2 regions of the Psychrobacillus sp. FSL K6-4046 genome follow, and region 2 is predicted to be linked to the other one. Evidence: riboswitches for the same ligand, from Rfam matches in the RefSeq annotation. Region 2 holds a riboswitch; the other holds the start of a gene.
What was found. Region 2 has a riboswitch for lysine ahead of MKY09_RS05675 (Na+/H+ antiporter NhaC family protein). Riboswitches for the same ligand answer to the same signal wherever they lie in the genome.

Region 1: linked by a shared signal. The riboswitch ahead of MKY09_RS18930 (transporter substrate-binding domain-containing protein) and the one ahead of MKY09_RS05675 (Na+/H+ antiporter NhaC family protein) in region 2 are both predicted to bind lysine.

Annotation. Positions count from the first base shown of each region.
Region 1 covers NZ_CP152020.1:3,824,806-3,832,567, forward strand. The annotation lists gene MKY09_RS18910 (sensor domain-containing diguanylate cyclase) at 1-326, opposite strand, end outside; gene MKY09_RS18915 (alpha/beta hydrolase) at 345-1,145, opposite strand; gene MKY09_RS18920 (amino acid ABC transporter ATP-binding protein) at 1,314-2,048, opposite strand; gene MKY09_RS18925 (amino acid ABC transporter permease) at 2,066-2,827, opposite strand; gene MKY09_RS18930 (transporter substrate-binding domain-containing protein) at 2,933-3,769, opposite strand; lysine riboswitch at 3,897-4,079, opposite strand; gene MKY09_RS18935 (M23 family metallopeptidase) at 4,215-5,192, opposite strand; gene safA (SafA/ExsA family spore coat assembly protein) at 5,487-6,092, opposite strand; gene pgeF (peptidoglycan editing factor PgeF) at 6,395-7,156, shown strand; gene splB (spore photoproduct lyase) at 7,243-7,762, opposite strand, start outside.
Region 2 covers NZ_CP152020.1:1,172,422-1,180,183, reverse strand. The annotation lists gene lipA (lipoyl synthase) at 1-724, opposite strand, end outside; gene MKY09_RS05675 (Na+/H+ antiporter NhaC family protein) at 794-2,365, opposite strand; lysine riboswitch at 2,454-2,637, opposite strand; gene yunB (sporulation protein YunB) at 2,688-3,458, opposite strand; gene MKY09_RS05665 (bifunctional UDP-sugar hydrolase/5'-nucleotidase) at 3,501-4,880, opposite strand; gene MKY09_RS05660 (sulfite exporter TauE/SafE family protein) at 4,913-5,731, opposite strand; gene MKY09_RS05655 (DUF72 domain-containing protein) at 5,732-6,583, opposite strand; gene MKY09_RS05650 (SMI1/KNR4 family protein) at 6,903-7,289, opposite strand; gene MKY09_RS05645 (manganese catalase family protein) at 7,429-7,762, shown strand, end outside.

The DNA of each region.
Region 1 (7,762 bases), 1.2 Mb from region 2:
ATTGAAACTAATACACAGTCAATTACATCTGCACCCTCTCGAGTAGCTTTTTTCCCGTTTAACAACACAGGAATGCTCTGCCCATCCTTATGCTGTAGACTAAGAAATAACTCTTCCATATGCCCATATAATCGTATATAAGGATAAAAATAAGTATGGAATATAAACTGATTCGTTTTAGACATGATTGTTTCTATATGTTTTTGAGAAAGATCGTCAAAGGAAAACCCTATCATTTGAAGAAAGGTTTTATTCATATCAATTAGCATACCTTCTTGACTAATAGTGACATAGCCACAAGGTGCCAAATCCAAACGTTCCTCCATAAAATGTCATTCCCTTCCCTACACCTGGTATAGATACCCTTTAATGAGCTCCGCTGTTTCACACGGGTGACTTAGGTGAGGATAATGCCCCTTTACATCCATTATCTTAAATTCACTATTCTCTATATGATGGTGTAAATATTCTCCCACCTGAATAGGAACAATACTGTCTTCTGAGCATTGAATGATTAGCACCGGAATAGATGATTTCTCTAAATCTTTACGATGGTCAGAAAAGAAGGTCACCTCTGCAAATTGCTTTGTTATCTTCGGATTTGTTGAACTAAAACTTTTTTCTACTTCCTTTGCTACCGCGGGGTGTTTTTCAGTGGCAGCCACTATTGGAGCCATATAGCTTGCCCACCCTATAAAATTCATCTCCATCATATCTAGCATCTCGTGGATATCTCTTTCATCGAATCCACCGTAATACTCGTGATCATTAAGATATCTCGGAGATGGTCCAATCATAACCAACTTCTGAAAAACATCCGGCTTTTGAATCGCTGCTAACATACCAATCATGGAGCTTACCGAATGACCTACAAATATAACGTCTCTCAATTCCAATGCCTCTACTATGTCTAAGACGTCTCGGACATAGCCTTTAAGCGAGGCGTATTTCTCTGCATTATAAACACTTAAATCCGATTCACCGGAACCAACATAATCAAATAATACAATTTTATAGTCATCCAAAAATGAAGGAATAATATGCCTCCACATCGTTTGGTCACATCCAAATCCATGCGCAAACATGATTACTTTTTCCTTATTTCCAATTACTTTTACATTATTTCGTTTTAATACTTCACTCATAGGAACACCTCTAGTTTATTTCGTACCTTATATAAAAGGCTTCCTTTTCTTTTGAAAGGGAAGCCTTACATAGATTTGATAATTTATCCAATGTATATATTACCAATATACTATTTTATTGAATTTTATTCTAGATAAAAAGATGAAATGCTACTAACATCCTAGAGTCTACTTCCGCGTTCTTTTTAGGAATTCTCTCGTCCGTTCCTGTAAAGGATGATTAAAAATTTGATCGGGGGGACCTTCCTCTGCAATGACCCCCTTGTCCATGAAGACTATACGATCAGAGACTTCCTTGGCAAATTCCATTTCATGCGTAACGATCAACATAGTAAGACCAGTATGCGCAAGCTCCTTCATAACTTTTAATACCTCGCCGACCATTTCTGGATCAAGTGCCGATGTAGGCTCATCAAACAACATTACATCAGGCTCCATAGACAAAGCTCGTGCGATAGCCACTCTTTGCTTTTGTCCACCAGATAATTGCTTTGGCTTAGCATTGACGTAGCCATCCATGCCCACCACCTTTAAATATCTCGTCGCAATTTTTTCGGCTTCTTCCTTTGAACGCTTTAATACCTTTACCTGTCCGACTGAACAGTTGCTTAATACATTATGATTATTAAACAAATTAAACTGCTGAAATACCATGCCAAGCTTTGTCCTATAGGAATTGATATCATGCTTATTGTCTAAAATATTATTTCCTTTATAAATAATTTGTCCTCCACTAGGCTTTTCCAATAAATTAACACATCGCAGAAGTGTTGATTTACCCGATCCTGAAGAGCCTATGATACATACAACCTCGCCTTTTTTTACAGAGAAATTTATATCTTTTAAAACTTCATGTGCTCCAAAGGATTTACTTAAATGTTGAATATCAATTACGTGTTCCATATTTGCTCCTCCTTTGTTTACTTGTTTTCATAAGGACCTTTTGGCAGTACAGCCATTTGCATAGGCTGACCAATGACTGTGTAGTTTTCGGGTCCATCTAGTTTCTTTTCAAAATGTCGTAAGATTAATGTAACAGCAAACGTCATGATGAAGTATAAAATACAAGCTACAAAGAATGACTCAAAATATCTGAAGTTGTTTCCAGCTACAGACTTCGTTTGGAAATATAATTCCGTTACCCCTATCACATTTAAAACAGAGGTATCTTTAATATTAATGATGAATTGGTTGCCGGTTGCTGGAAGTATGTTACGGATAACCTGGGGTAACACAACATATAGCATAGTTTGAATGTGATTCATCCCTATCGCTTGTGATGCCTCAAATTGTCCCTTATCAATTGAAATAACTCCCCCACGAACAATTTCAGCCATATATGCTCCCGTATTAATAGATACAATAAAAATTGCTGCTAGTAAACGATCCATATCTAACCCAAAGGCCAGTGATGATCCATAAAAGATGACCATGGCTTGGACGATCATTGGTGTCCCTCGGAAGAATTCTATATAGATGGATAGGATAAGATTAACCAGCTTTAAAAAATATCTACTTACCCTCTTTTCAGGTAGTGGGATGGTCCTAATAACGCCTGCTAATAATCCAATGATTGCTCCTACAATAGTTCCTATAATAGAAATCAACAGGGTTACTCCTGCTCCACGCAAAAACATTGGCCAGTTATTGGTAATAATGGAGATAATCCATTCTAAACTCATTGTCTTCCTCCTTACACATTCTGTTGCCTCGAACATCCACTAACCAATGAAGTAAGTACTTTAAAAAAACGAAACGGCTGCTTTTATTAGCAGCCGTTAGTATACTTATTCTGCAGCTGGTTGATTGGAAATAGCATTATCCATAATTTCTTGACGCTCTTCTTCTGAAATTCCTGCTAATATTTCATTTATTTTATCTGTTAAATCGCTACCTTTTTTCAATCCTACTGCAACAGCTGTTTCTTCTTCATCTGCAACAAATCCTTCTTCGAATTCAACCATGCTGAAGTTATCATTTGCAGAGGAAGCACTAATTCCTTCTGGACGTTCAGATACATAACCGTCGATCATGCCGGATTCCAGTGCTACACGCATTGCTGGAAAGTTATCTGATGCAGGCTGTTTTTTTACACCTTTAATTTGGTCTATCACTCCGTAGTGGGAAGTATTTAATTGGCCTGTAACTTTTGCTCCATTAAAGTCTTGAATGGAAGTGGCATCCTCAAATTTTCCGCCCTTTTTTACAACCATAACAAAGTTGGAAGTATAATAGTTTTCAGAGAAATCGATTGTTTTTTTACGCTCTGCTGTTGGTGACATTCCAGCAATAATTGCATCAATCTTACCCGAAGTTAAAGCTGGAACTAGACCGTCCCATTCGGTTTTAACGATTACCAGTTCTTTACCTAAGCCTTCTGCAATTTTTTTAGCAATTTCTACATCGTATCCACCAGCATACTCTGCGTTACCGTCCAATTTCACTCCACCGTTTTTGTCATCCATTTGAGTCCAGTTAAAGGGTGCATATCCTGCCTCTAGTCCTACTGTAAATGTATCTTGGGCAGATGCTGATCCAACGCTTCCTTCCTCTTTCGTTCCACAAGCAGCAAGCAATAAAAAAATGGATAGTAAAAATGTGAATGTAAATAGTCTCTTTTTCATCTCTAGTAATCTCCTTTTTTAAAGTTATTATATGTATGCAACCATACAAAAAGGACAACCGTACAAAAAAAGACTTGAGGTAGACTCAGGTCATAATGTATGGTTGCCCTAAATCCTCTACTTTTCCCCATGAGATAGCACACCATTATAAACCGGGACGTTTATAACGGACAGTCCTGCAATTCTTCACTGCAGACCCAGCATGTAATAATGAGTTTATTACAAGCTTCGGCGACATTTCCTTCTCCTTAGTATCTAAGCTTCTCAAGCTCCTCTAAGGACTGTTAAATATCGCGCCTCTACCTCACTTATAAAAGCGAGGTTATATTCAATTAGTTGTTCATAGTCTACAATAGAGATTTTCATCTGTCAACAAACATTCTATTGATTAATCAAAATATTACTATTTTTTAAACTTCATCATTCTAAATAGAAACGAACAGTCTTATTTAAAAAATGAACCTATAATACGGGGAATAAATAAGAAAAAATCTGCTAAAGTAAATGTATTTTCCACTTTGTCAAAGACATCCATTTTCGACTTTTCGTTCGGTTTGTAGGTCGTTACTGTATCGCCTTGAATTGGCTCAATCCCATCATAGAAGCTTATACGTATAGAGTGGCAGTTCACATAATCAGACGAATCCATCACCTGAAAATGTATATGAGGCTCAGAGGAGTTTCCAGAATTTCCACAAAGGCCAATTGTTTGTCCCTGCTTCACCGCGTCTCCTTCTTTTACTACTATAGAATATTGTTTGAAATGCGCAAGCAAGCTATATTCTCTATTTTCATGCTCCAAAATGACATAGTTTCCGGCTGGTTCTTTTTCATTCATTTCTCCGGGAATATTATCTACAATATCATTCATAACCTTTACTACCTTACCGTCTGCTGGCGCAACTACCTCTTTATCAAAAGCATAGTAACTTTCATTAAGTAATCTATTACCCTTATACGTCTGACCATTCTTCATCTTCACTAAATCATATGCATAGCGCTGAGATTCATAAACGTAATGATAGTTAAGAAATTCATTCGTCCCACCCCAGAAAACAAACCATTCTTCTTTAATAGGCATCATATATTTATTTTTGGTGTAACGTTGATCGCTTTTGGGGAAGGTTACATAAGGTTTTAATACTATGCCCTGGATGTAGTTAGCCGTATCAAAGGTTACACTAACTATTCTCTCCTTATTGTTATCTAACCATAAATACTGAGTTGAATAACCAATCTCGGTCTTTTTAATCATTTGGTAGCTTTCAACCTCCTGATTAAAGGAAATGGCTAAATCAATAAATTGGTCCAGTGATACTAGCTCTTTAAATTCTTTGACGCATTGGTTATAAATTTCTTCATGGTTTCCATATAGGAATACTTCTCCAAAATTTTCGGGCGATATAAATTTCTCTACATTCATAGATCTGTTTACCTCCAATTTATAACATTGTAAGTATTTATCATCTAATACGGAAAAAGATAACTAAGGTTTCACTTAATATCAAAAAGAAAAGGAAACGAGAGTGTAGACCGTTTCCTTTTGCAGACTTTATTTATTTCTTTTTTGTATTGTTGATATCGAAGGAAAAGTTTCACATGGAACATAAACAGAAATGAAAATAGCCTACATCTACACTTTGAAGGGCAGACATAGGCCGTAAACTAAAAGAGTGGAAATGACAACACTTACGTCGTCATTCCCACCCTAAATCAATTATTTTTGTATAAACATTTGAGTCCAATAGTTTCCGTCTTTCACGTAACCTACCCCAATATGAGTATAGTTTTTGTTTAAGATATTGGCTCTATGTCCTTCACTATTCATCCAAGCGTTAACTACTGCTTTCGCAGTCGTTTGACCTTGTGCGATATTTTCTCCTGCTGATTTATAGCTAATTCCAAAATTCTTCATCATTGTAAATGGAGTTCCATAAACAGGACTTGTATGGCTAAAATATTTTTGATCGTGCATATCTTGTGATTTATATTGTGCCACTCTTCCTAGCTCCCAGTCATAGCTTAAAGGAGACAGGCCAGCATTTGCTCTTTCCACATTTACAAGTTTAATTACATCTTGTTCAATGTTATAAGAATCTTTTGTCGGAACATTAATTTTTTGTCCTGGATAAATAAGATTTGGATTTTCTAACTGAGGATTTTTCTCAATTAATTCTGAAACTCCGGTTTGTGTTTTTACTGCTATTTTCCAAAGAGAATCTCCTGATACAACTGTATAGGTATTAGCTGCAAATGCAGTTAGTGGTAATAATAAAGAAATTGCGACTGCTACTGCAGCAACTTTTAATTTAGTTTTAAACAAGGTAATCTTCCTTTCTTTTTTTACTCTATTAATATAGTAAAATAAAAAAGTCCTATAAATCATCCCTTAATAATTGGATGTAATTTTACAGTTAGATTACAAAGGAGAACAAATAGAAGAGAAAGCTTGATAGTACGGGAAAAATAACTGGTTCAAAGGTAACACTTTTGAAATATTCAAGGAGGAAAATTCCTCTAAATACAAATTCTTTTTATAATTTTTCTGTTTTTTTAAAGGTTGAGTTAAGTCTACTGTCCTATACAACAATGAGTGTTTAAGATATATTAAAAATAGGTGATTACATGAATATTAAAAATTATTTAAACAACGAACGTTTCCTCTCTGGAACAACTATGAAAGACCCTACTGCCCGGGAAGAGAACAATATGGCCTTACACATCTGTGAAAATCCCTTACACATACTAGAAAATCGCAAGAAATTAGCAGACCAGCTCAATTGCAGTTTAGAAGATTTTGTTTGTGCCAATCAAACCCATAGTGCAAATTTCTATAAAGTGACCGCGATTGATAAAGGGCATGGAGCAACGCTTTTGGAAACCGCTATTAAAGACACAGACGCTCTTTACACATTTGAACCAAACCTATTATTATGCAGTTTTACAGCAGATTGCGTACCAGTCATTTTTTATAATGAAACTAATGGACTTATTGGAGTCATTCACTCTGGTTGGCAAGGAACCATCAAGGAAATTACAAGTCAGCTATTTGAGCATCTGAAAACACACGAACAATGTAACCCAGCTGATTTTCACGTACAAATAGGCACTGCACTAAGCCAAGAAAAGTTTGAAGTGGATGAGGATGTCTACACAAAATTTAAGAACCTAGGGTATGCAGATGACTTTATGTATTACAGAGAAGAAACAGGCAAATATCATATCGATAACCAATTGACCGTTCAAAAGCAGTGTGAACTGGCTGGTATACCGCTTGAACAGATTTCGATAGATCGCACATGTACTTTTTTAAGTCCAGATGGCTTCTCTTACCGAGAGGATAGAAATACTGGGAGACATTTAAGTTTTATAATGAGGAAGAAGTAACTTTCTAAAATAGGTTGTAATCTCTTTAATCAATTACTCAAGCTTCATTTAAACAGCCCGATTCTGTGAAGAACCGGGCTGTTTTTTTAAGTAAAGTATTCAAATTTTGCATTAGGAAAGAACTTTTCCATATAACTATATAGATGCTCTTTGATGTCTTCCTCTTCTTCTTTTTGATAAATGTATTTTCCTATACCATACTTCCCCCATTTTATTCTTCGGGATTCTTCGTCCAGTTCAAGCTTAGTCATTGGGTAGTTTTTTTCGATCACCTTTTTAGCAGGCTTCGTAAAACGATGCTGGATGAATTCAAAGGTAATATCATCTCGTGCATCCTTTGGAAGCTCTGCATCTAATCGTTCAAACATATGATAATACCCTTCTTTCCAGCCTTCATGAAGATATATAGGAGCGACAATAAACCCAAGTGGATATCCTGCTCTTGCAACCTTCCCTGCAGCCTCAATCCTCTTGTCTAATGGAGAAGTACCAGGCTCAAAATTTTTAATCACATAATCCGCATTTACACTAAAGCGAAATCTGGTCTTTCCATTATGCTTCGCATCTAATAAATGATCTACAAAGTGAAATTTCGTCACGAATCGC
Region 2 (7,762 bases):
TCATAATATCAACGTTATTTGCACGTAAATCATCCATAACCTCAATGATTTCTTCAAACGTTTCCCCTAAACCTAGCATTAACGAAGACTTTGTAGGAATGCTTGGCTGCATTTCCTTTGCACGCTTTAATAATTCTAAAGAACGGTCATATTGTGCACGTGCTCTAACTCTAGGAGTTAATCGACGTACCGTTTCAATATTATGATTCAGGATATCTGGCTTCGCATCCATAATGTTACGGATGTTTTGCTCAATGCCCCCCATATCCGATGGAAGCACTTCAATTGTAGTAAAAGGATTTTTTCTTCGAATTGCACGGATCGTTTCTGCAAAAACTTCTGATCCGCCATCTTTTAAGTCATCCCTTGCTACAGCCGTCACTACCGCATGCTTAAGATTCATAATAACAACTGAATCTGCCACACGTTCTGGCTCCGCTAAATCTAGTTCATTTGGAAGTCCAGTCTTTACTGCACAGAAGCGACATGCTCTTGTACAAACTGCGCCAAGAATCATAAATGTAGCAGTACGACGAGATCCCCAGCACTCATGAATATTAGGGCATCTTGCCTCTTCACACACAGTGTTTAAGTTGTTTTCGCGCATTAGTTTTTTTAAGCCTTTATAATCTTCATTCGTATTTAGCTTTATTTTGAGCCATTCAGGCTTGCGCTCATGCTGTTCTTTTGGTGGCTTACATGATGTCACGATTCCATCCCCCATTTCAAATAATCTGACTTCACTGTTGTCAATGTACCATATTATTTGAATTCAAACAACCTTCTAAAAAAGCTAAATAGAATGCTTGTTCCCACTTTTATTACTAAGGGTCCAAAACCCAAATAATAGAATGAGGATTCCTACTACTGTTATTAATCCTATCATGACAGAGCCTGTCAATCCTAATACTAAGTATCCGATTGCAGCTATGATTGCACTAATAATTGCGTAAGGCAGCTGTGTCATCACATGATCAATGACATTAACTCCAGCTCCCGTAGCTGACATGATCGTAGTGTCCGAAATCGGTGAACAATGGTCTCCGAAAACCGCCCCTGCCAATACTGCTGCTAATACTGGTAGCAATAGCTGCGGATCGATTGCCATGATAATACTTGCACCAATAGGAAGCAAGATACCAAACGAACCCCAGGAAGAACCTGTAGCAAAAGCCATAAATGCAGTCAACACAAACATTAAAACTGGTATGATACCTACCGGAACATTATTTTCCGTAACGATTGTAGCTAAAAATGCACCTGTTTCTAATGCCGTGATTAAGTAAGACAATGCCCATGCAAACACAAGAATCATAATAGCTGGAAGCATAGATTGAACACCTGTACGTAAAGCCTTCCACACGTAGCTCATATTAGCATCTGGGTTCACTTTGAATTGGCGCGCATACAACAGGAAGGATAAAATACTTGCTACCAATCCACCTATAAATAAGGACAAAGGAACATCTGTATTTTCAAAGATGACAAAAATATCTAAAATTCCTCCAGACAACTGATAGCCTGTCCAGAACATCAATCCTAACGTTACCACTACTAAAGAGATGATTGGAAGCAATAAATCGATCACTTTACCATACTGATTGTCTGGAAAATCTCCTTCCATATCTCCTGGGTTTGTTTTATTTGGATCAAATAATACTCCTGTTTCCTTCGCACGTTTTTCATGCTTTTTCATTTCAAACAGATCAAAATCTGTCCATGCGGCAAAGAACACCATCGCTAAAGTAGCTATAACATAGAAATTCATTGGTGCCATTGTGATAAAAGCTTCTAACGGAGTATATTCTGTCACAGCATGTGTTGTGAAAATAACACCTAGCTGGCTGATCAAAAATGCTCCCCAGCTAGAAACTGGTGAGATTACACATATCGGTGCTGATGTAGAATCGATGAAATAGGCTAGCTTTGCACGAGAAACCTTATGCGAATCCGTAATTGGTCTTGCAATTTGCCCTACTGCTAATGCATTAAAATAATCGTCCACAAAAATAATGATTCCTAAAAAGGCTGTTAATAGTTTAGAGCCTCTTTTCGTTTTAATTCGCTTAATCGCCCAATTAGCGAAAGCCGTGCTTCCTCCTGACAGGCTGACAAAAGCGGTAACTACACCTAACAAGAGAATGAACAATAAAATATAAATGTTATATACATTTAATCCCCCATCCCAAAAAGAGATTTTAAAGGAATTCCATAACATTAACAAAGATCCAACAGGGCTAAATTCCTCTACTAGTAAGGCTGCAGAAAGAATACCTGCTCCTAACGATAACAAGACCCTTTTTGTCAATAAAACCATGATGATTGCCAATAGCGGTGGCACTAACGAAAAAATTGTATTCTCCAAAACTGTTCCTCCTTGAAAATAGAAAAGCCAACCTATAGTATTTTATAGGTTGGCTTATACATGAAATTTTAGTTATAACACTTTGTTTCACTTTTGTAGCTCCCCATCTATATGTCCCCATATACATGACAGTGTTATTCTTGTTCAAAATAACCCCAACTAAGCATCCTTGACTAGACATACTTAGTTTCGGCAAAACTTCCTTTCTATTACGATCCTTGGAGTCACCCTCCCGTAACATACTATTAAGCAATGCGGCCTCTACCTATTTATTATTCATTTTTATCTATTCTAACAGTAATTTAAGAAAAATGAAGTTTTTTTAATCTTCCGGTAACGGTATAGGTACCTCCACCGATGGAGCAGCCGACCCATCCCCACCTGTATAAATGTGAGGAACCTGCCCTTGTACTAGACCCATGGCTACTGGTATATTCTGTTCCACTACACTCATTTTACTAGCAAGCGGGACGATGATTTGTACATTCACCTTAATGTGGATACTAATTTCTACATACGCATTATTAATACCGAACTCGGTAATAGTAGGCACCACATTTGACTGAACGTTTCCGATCACGTGGAATCGAATTGGTATTTTCGGACCAAGGTTACCGATCAAAGGTATATTCGTTGCTTGCCCCATCGGAACAAAAAATACGACTCCACCTTGGTCTTCCATTGTTTGCTTATCATACTCAATATCATCCAAGTAAGGAAGACTTGATAAATTCCCTTGTTCAGCCTGTTCTAAATGGGATTGTACTAAACTATTTGTATCAGATAGCACTCGGTTAATAATTTCTGTATTGAATTTGGTTGTGACCATATTTTTGCTATCCGAAGGAACCTCTTCAATAATATCGTTTACATCTAGAACATTTGCCGTACGCGAGTTAATCGCCTTACTTATTACCATAGATGCAATCTTGTTCGTTTGCACTTCAGCATATTGTAAGTAAGTGGGAGTTAGTTGCGCATTTATATAATAGAATACCCAAGCCACTGACAATAGAAAGCATGTTAAAAAGATGGCTAATTTGCGTTGAGTGCTAAAAAATATGAAACGCTTCTTCTTTTTGCGATAAAACAACGAAAAAACCTCCTCATTACTTTTATGTAACGAGGAGGTCTATTATGCCCTACATTTATGCTCTTCCTTTATTCCATACCATTTTATAACGTCCCGAATAGTTTCTGGCATAATATATTGTTTCTTCGCGGTCTTAAAAGAAGGAAAGAAAAATCCAAAAGTAAACATGTCTAGCGTCGCCAGCCGGTACGTATGATGTAACGTTAATGGCTCACCTTTAATCAAAAGCTGCCCATGCATATCTTGTTCAACCTGTTCAAATAAAATAGCCCCTAAATACTTACCACGAAATCCGAGACCCTTCACTTCTAAATTTGGCCATTTTTCGTTTTTCGAAAGCTCCATCACCTCTAGCAGCTCAGCTCCACTTAATGTAACGATACATGGATTAATGGGGTGAGGCAGGCATTGATGTAGATCCCAAGCAGTGACAGGTCCCTCCGGTAAATCCTTTAAGAAAATTCCTGCAGGGAACATGGCACAATCTGCATTCGTGTATGCTAGCAATGCCTTTCCAAAGAAATTCGCTAACTCAGACCCATTGAACCACTCTTTTTTTAACAAGGAATTGTTTGTAAAAACAGGATAAGATAGCTTTTCTTTACCGATTCGCTCCCAATTTCCCATCGTGTGTCCTGCATTTTGAGGGACTGGCAACGCGTCTGTAGGATAGACAACAGCCTGTTTAGAAACAACTCTTTTCATGGAATGGTCATATTCAAGACTCACATAGCCCACATACATCCCAAATTTCCCTGTAGCGGCCTGCAATGTATTCCCAACCATTTTCCCTTCCTCGAACAAATGATGCGTGTGTGCTCCTAAAATTAAGTCCAGAGACGGTATCAGCTCACATAGCTCTTCATCCTTAGACTTTCCTAAATGAGACATACAAATAAGGACATCGACATGAGGAGAAATCTGCTCAGCAACTGCCTGCAATCTAGGAAGAGGATCCTGCAATCTCCACCCAAGCTTTTCATAATAAACACGATAATCCGCAGTAGCAGCTATAATCCCAATTCGAATTCCAGAGGCCGTCTGATGAATTTTATAAGGCTTCACCCACCTAGGAATATTCCCTTCCAAATCCGTAAAATTGGAAACTATGACCTCGAATTTAGCCTGTTCATATAACGAATCCAATTCTTCGTGACTCAATGTGATTCCTTCATTGTTTCCAATCGTGGCATAATCATATTGGGCATCATTTAAGAGCTTCACGTTCCCCTTCCCAAGTGTTCCCTCTGTGTATATATTCGAGCGATCCACATGATCACCGATATCTAATATTAGAGAGGAATCGCTTGCATGCTTTTTACGTCTTTCAGAGAGAAAGTGATGGATAGACGGCCAATTTTCTAAATGACTATGTAAATCATTTGTATGATAAATATGAATGGTCTCTCTCAGCTTTCTCACCTCTTTTTTATGCGGGCTATCGCTCGCCTTTATTAAAATAGCCCATCTATAATAGATCTTATTCCTAGCAATAGCAGTACTATTCTAAGTGCTGTCACAAGCGTTTCCGAGTTTAGCTTTTTATTGAGCTTAGCACCTATCTTAGCGCCAATATAGGCAGCAGGGATGACAGGTATCGTATATAGCCATGGTACGTTTCCTAAAGAAATATGGGTTGCAGAATTGACGATCGACGTTAGAAATACCATGAACATAGAAGTTCCCACTGCCACATGAGGTGGAAACAGAAACAACAGAATCATGGCCGGCACAATCATCGAGCCTCCACCAATTCCAAACAACCCGGAAGCAAAACCTATAAAAAAGGTTAAAGCTAGTGCAAACCAGACTGGATATCCATATACATATGTATTTTCCCCATCCTCAAAGGTACGCTTCTTGCCATGCTTGACAAACCATTGAACGGGCTTCAAATATTTACGAACTAGTAAAAGAACGGATAAAATGACAAGCAATATACCAAAGTATAGGTTAAACGAAGGGAGATCTAATCCTTTGTTTACCCAAGCACCTAAAATGGTTCCCGGGATACTTCCTATAAAAAATATAAATCCACTTTTAAAATCCACCGTCTTAGACTTCATATAAGAAAGCGTAGAAGACAGACCAATAAAAATCATCATAACAACAGATAAACCTACAACACTCTGAGGCGTAATATTTGGAATCAAATCCAGCGTCGTACCAAGGAATAGCACGGCTGGTACTAAAATAACCCCGCCTCCTAATCCCACTAGTGCACCGATCGTCCCTGAAAAAAGCCCGCTCAGTACTAATAAAAACCATTCCATTTAAAAATCCCCTTCGAAAAGATTTAATTGCTTAGGCGCAAGTCCATCAAATTCTATATTAAGCATTTGCTGAAAGGCTTTAGCATTTTTAGCAGCATGACCACCAGAGTTATTATTGAATACAACAAGCACCTCGGAAGCCTGCTTAGATAAAACCTCACAAACTGACTGAATATAAGCAAGCTCCTGCTCATTATAATCATATAAATAGCGGACTTCTCTCCACTTTTCGTTGTTCCCTGGATTCTTCCACCCATAAAAGTTTCTCCCATGTAGACGGACCAACACTTTATCAGAAGTAGCAACCGGCACTACAGGAATGCTGCCTTCACCATTTTGTGGCTCATCGCAGACACTATGATGAAAATGATTATCCTTTAAAAATTGAAGAGTCGAATCCTTATACTCCGGAAGATACCAGGACTGGTGGCGAAACTCAATGACCACCTCAAAATCCTTTAGCTCCTCTCGAATTCTTCTCATATACTGCATATTATCCTTCTCACACTCAAACCAAGGTGGAAACTGAACAAGCACCATCGCAAGCTTCCCCGCATCCTTAAGCGGCCCAAGCATCTGACGATAGCTTTCAAACATTTCCTCTGGAGATTTAAAAGGATTCTCCCCTCTCAAATGCCCTGTCATCCCTTGATAGGCTTTCACGATAAACTGAAAATTATCAGGCGTCTCCCGAATCCACTTTTCTATATTTCGCTGCGGCTGAATGGCATAAAACGATGCATCCAACTCGACAATCGGAAAATGTGCACTATAATCCTGCAGCTTCTCCCTAGGCGAAGAAACATAAAGATCTGGATGATCCCCCCAACCAGTTAACCCAATTTTTATCATTAAACCACCTCTTCGTTATTACTAATTATCATATCATTTCCCTCATCAAACAGACAAAAAAATGAGTTGAGAGGAAGTGTTGCGGATAATTTCAAAAGTGTTGCGCTTTTCTCAGTAAGTGGTGCGGGTAATCACTAAAGTGTTGCACTAAATTTGAAAGTGTTGCGGGTATGGGTCTAACTGTTGCACTAAATTTAAGTGTTGCGTAAACGGCCTCAAGTGTTGCGTAAAAAAACATTGTGCGACCTAACTACGGACTTTAGCTTATTTATTTTTACCCCGTTAGCTCTATTTTGACACTTTCGCTTGTTCGCGGTAGTTAAAGCTCCATCGCAAAAGCCTTTCTTACAATCTCATAAAAATTAGCCTCTACTCTTCGACAGATGTATAAGTCCTCATGCCAAATCTCTACAATTGCCCACTCTTCATTTGTTAAAAATCCCATTGCATCTCCTGAGAATTTATCTCCAAATAATAATATGTTTTTGATTTCAGGATTTTCTTTTGCATCATAAATCTCATCGGCCTCTATTAACCCAGAATAGAACATAAAATAGCCATCTGAAACTGCTCCAAATCCCATTTCCATTAAAAAATCCTTATATTCCTGTGGAGCATCTTTTAAAAAGCCTACATATTTTTCATTGGAAATTCCTTTAAAACTATACTCTTTTGCTGCTTCCTTAAATTCCATGTATCTTCCCATTAAATTCTCCTAAAAAGAACTTTCTTACTACAGTTTATATAAACCTCGACATCTTTACCAATCACGAATAAAACACTTTTATTAGTACAAAATAAAACATGCACAAAATTAAAACCTAATATAAGAAATGAGGAATTTGATGTATTACTACAAAGAGGAACTAATAAATCCTATCATGCCAGACCGTCCGGATCCGGAAGCAGCTAAAGTTTTACAAGAAATACTAGGCGGCCATTATGGAGAAATGAGAACGATGATGCAGTACTTCTTTCAAAGCTCGAATTTCCGAGGTAAAGATACTCAATTTAGAGACTTGCTTCGTGGTGTTTTCTTGGAAGAAATTGCACATGTAGAGCTTGTACAGAATACAATAAATCAATTACTCAATGACTCAGGGCAATCTGCTGTTCCTGGTAATGCTGGGGTAGATGGAGCACCATTAAACGATGCTGTAAAAGATGCTAACCCGCACC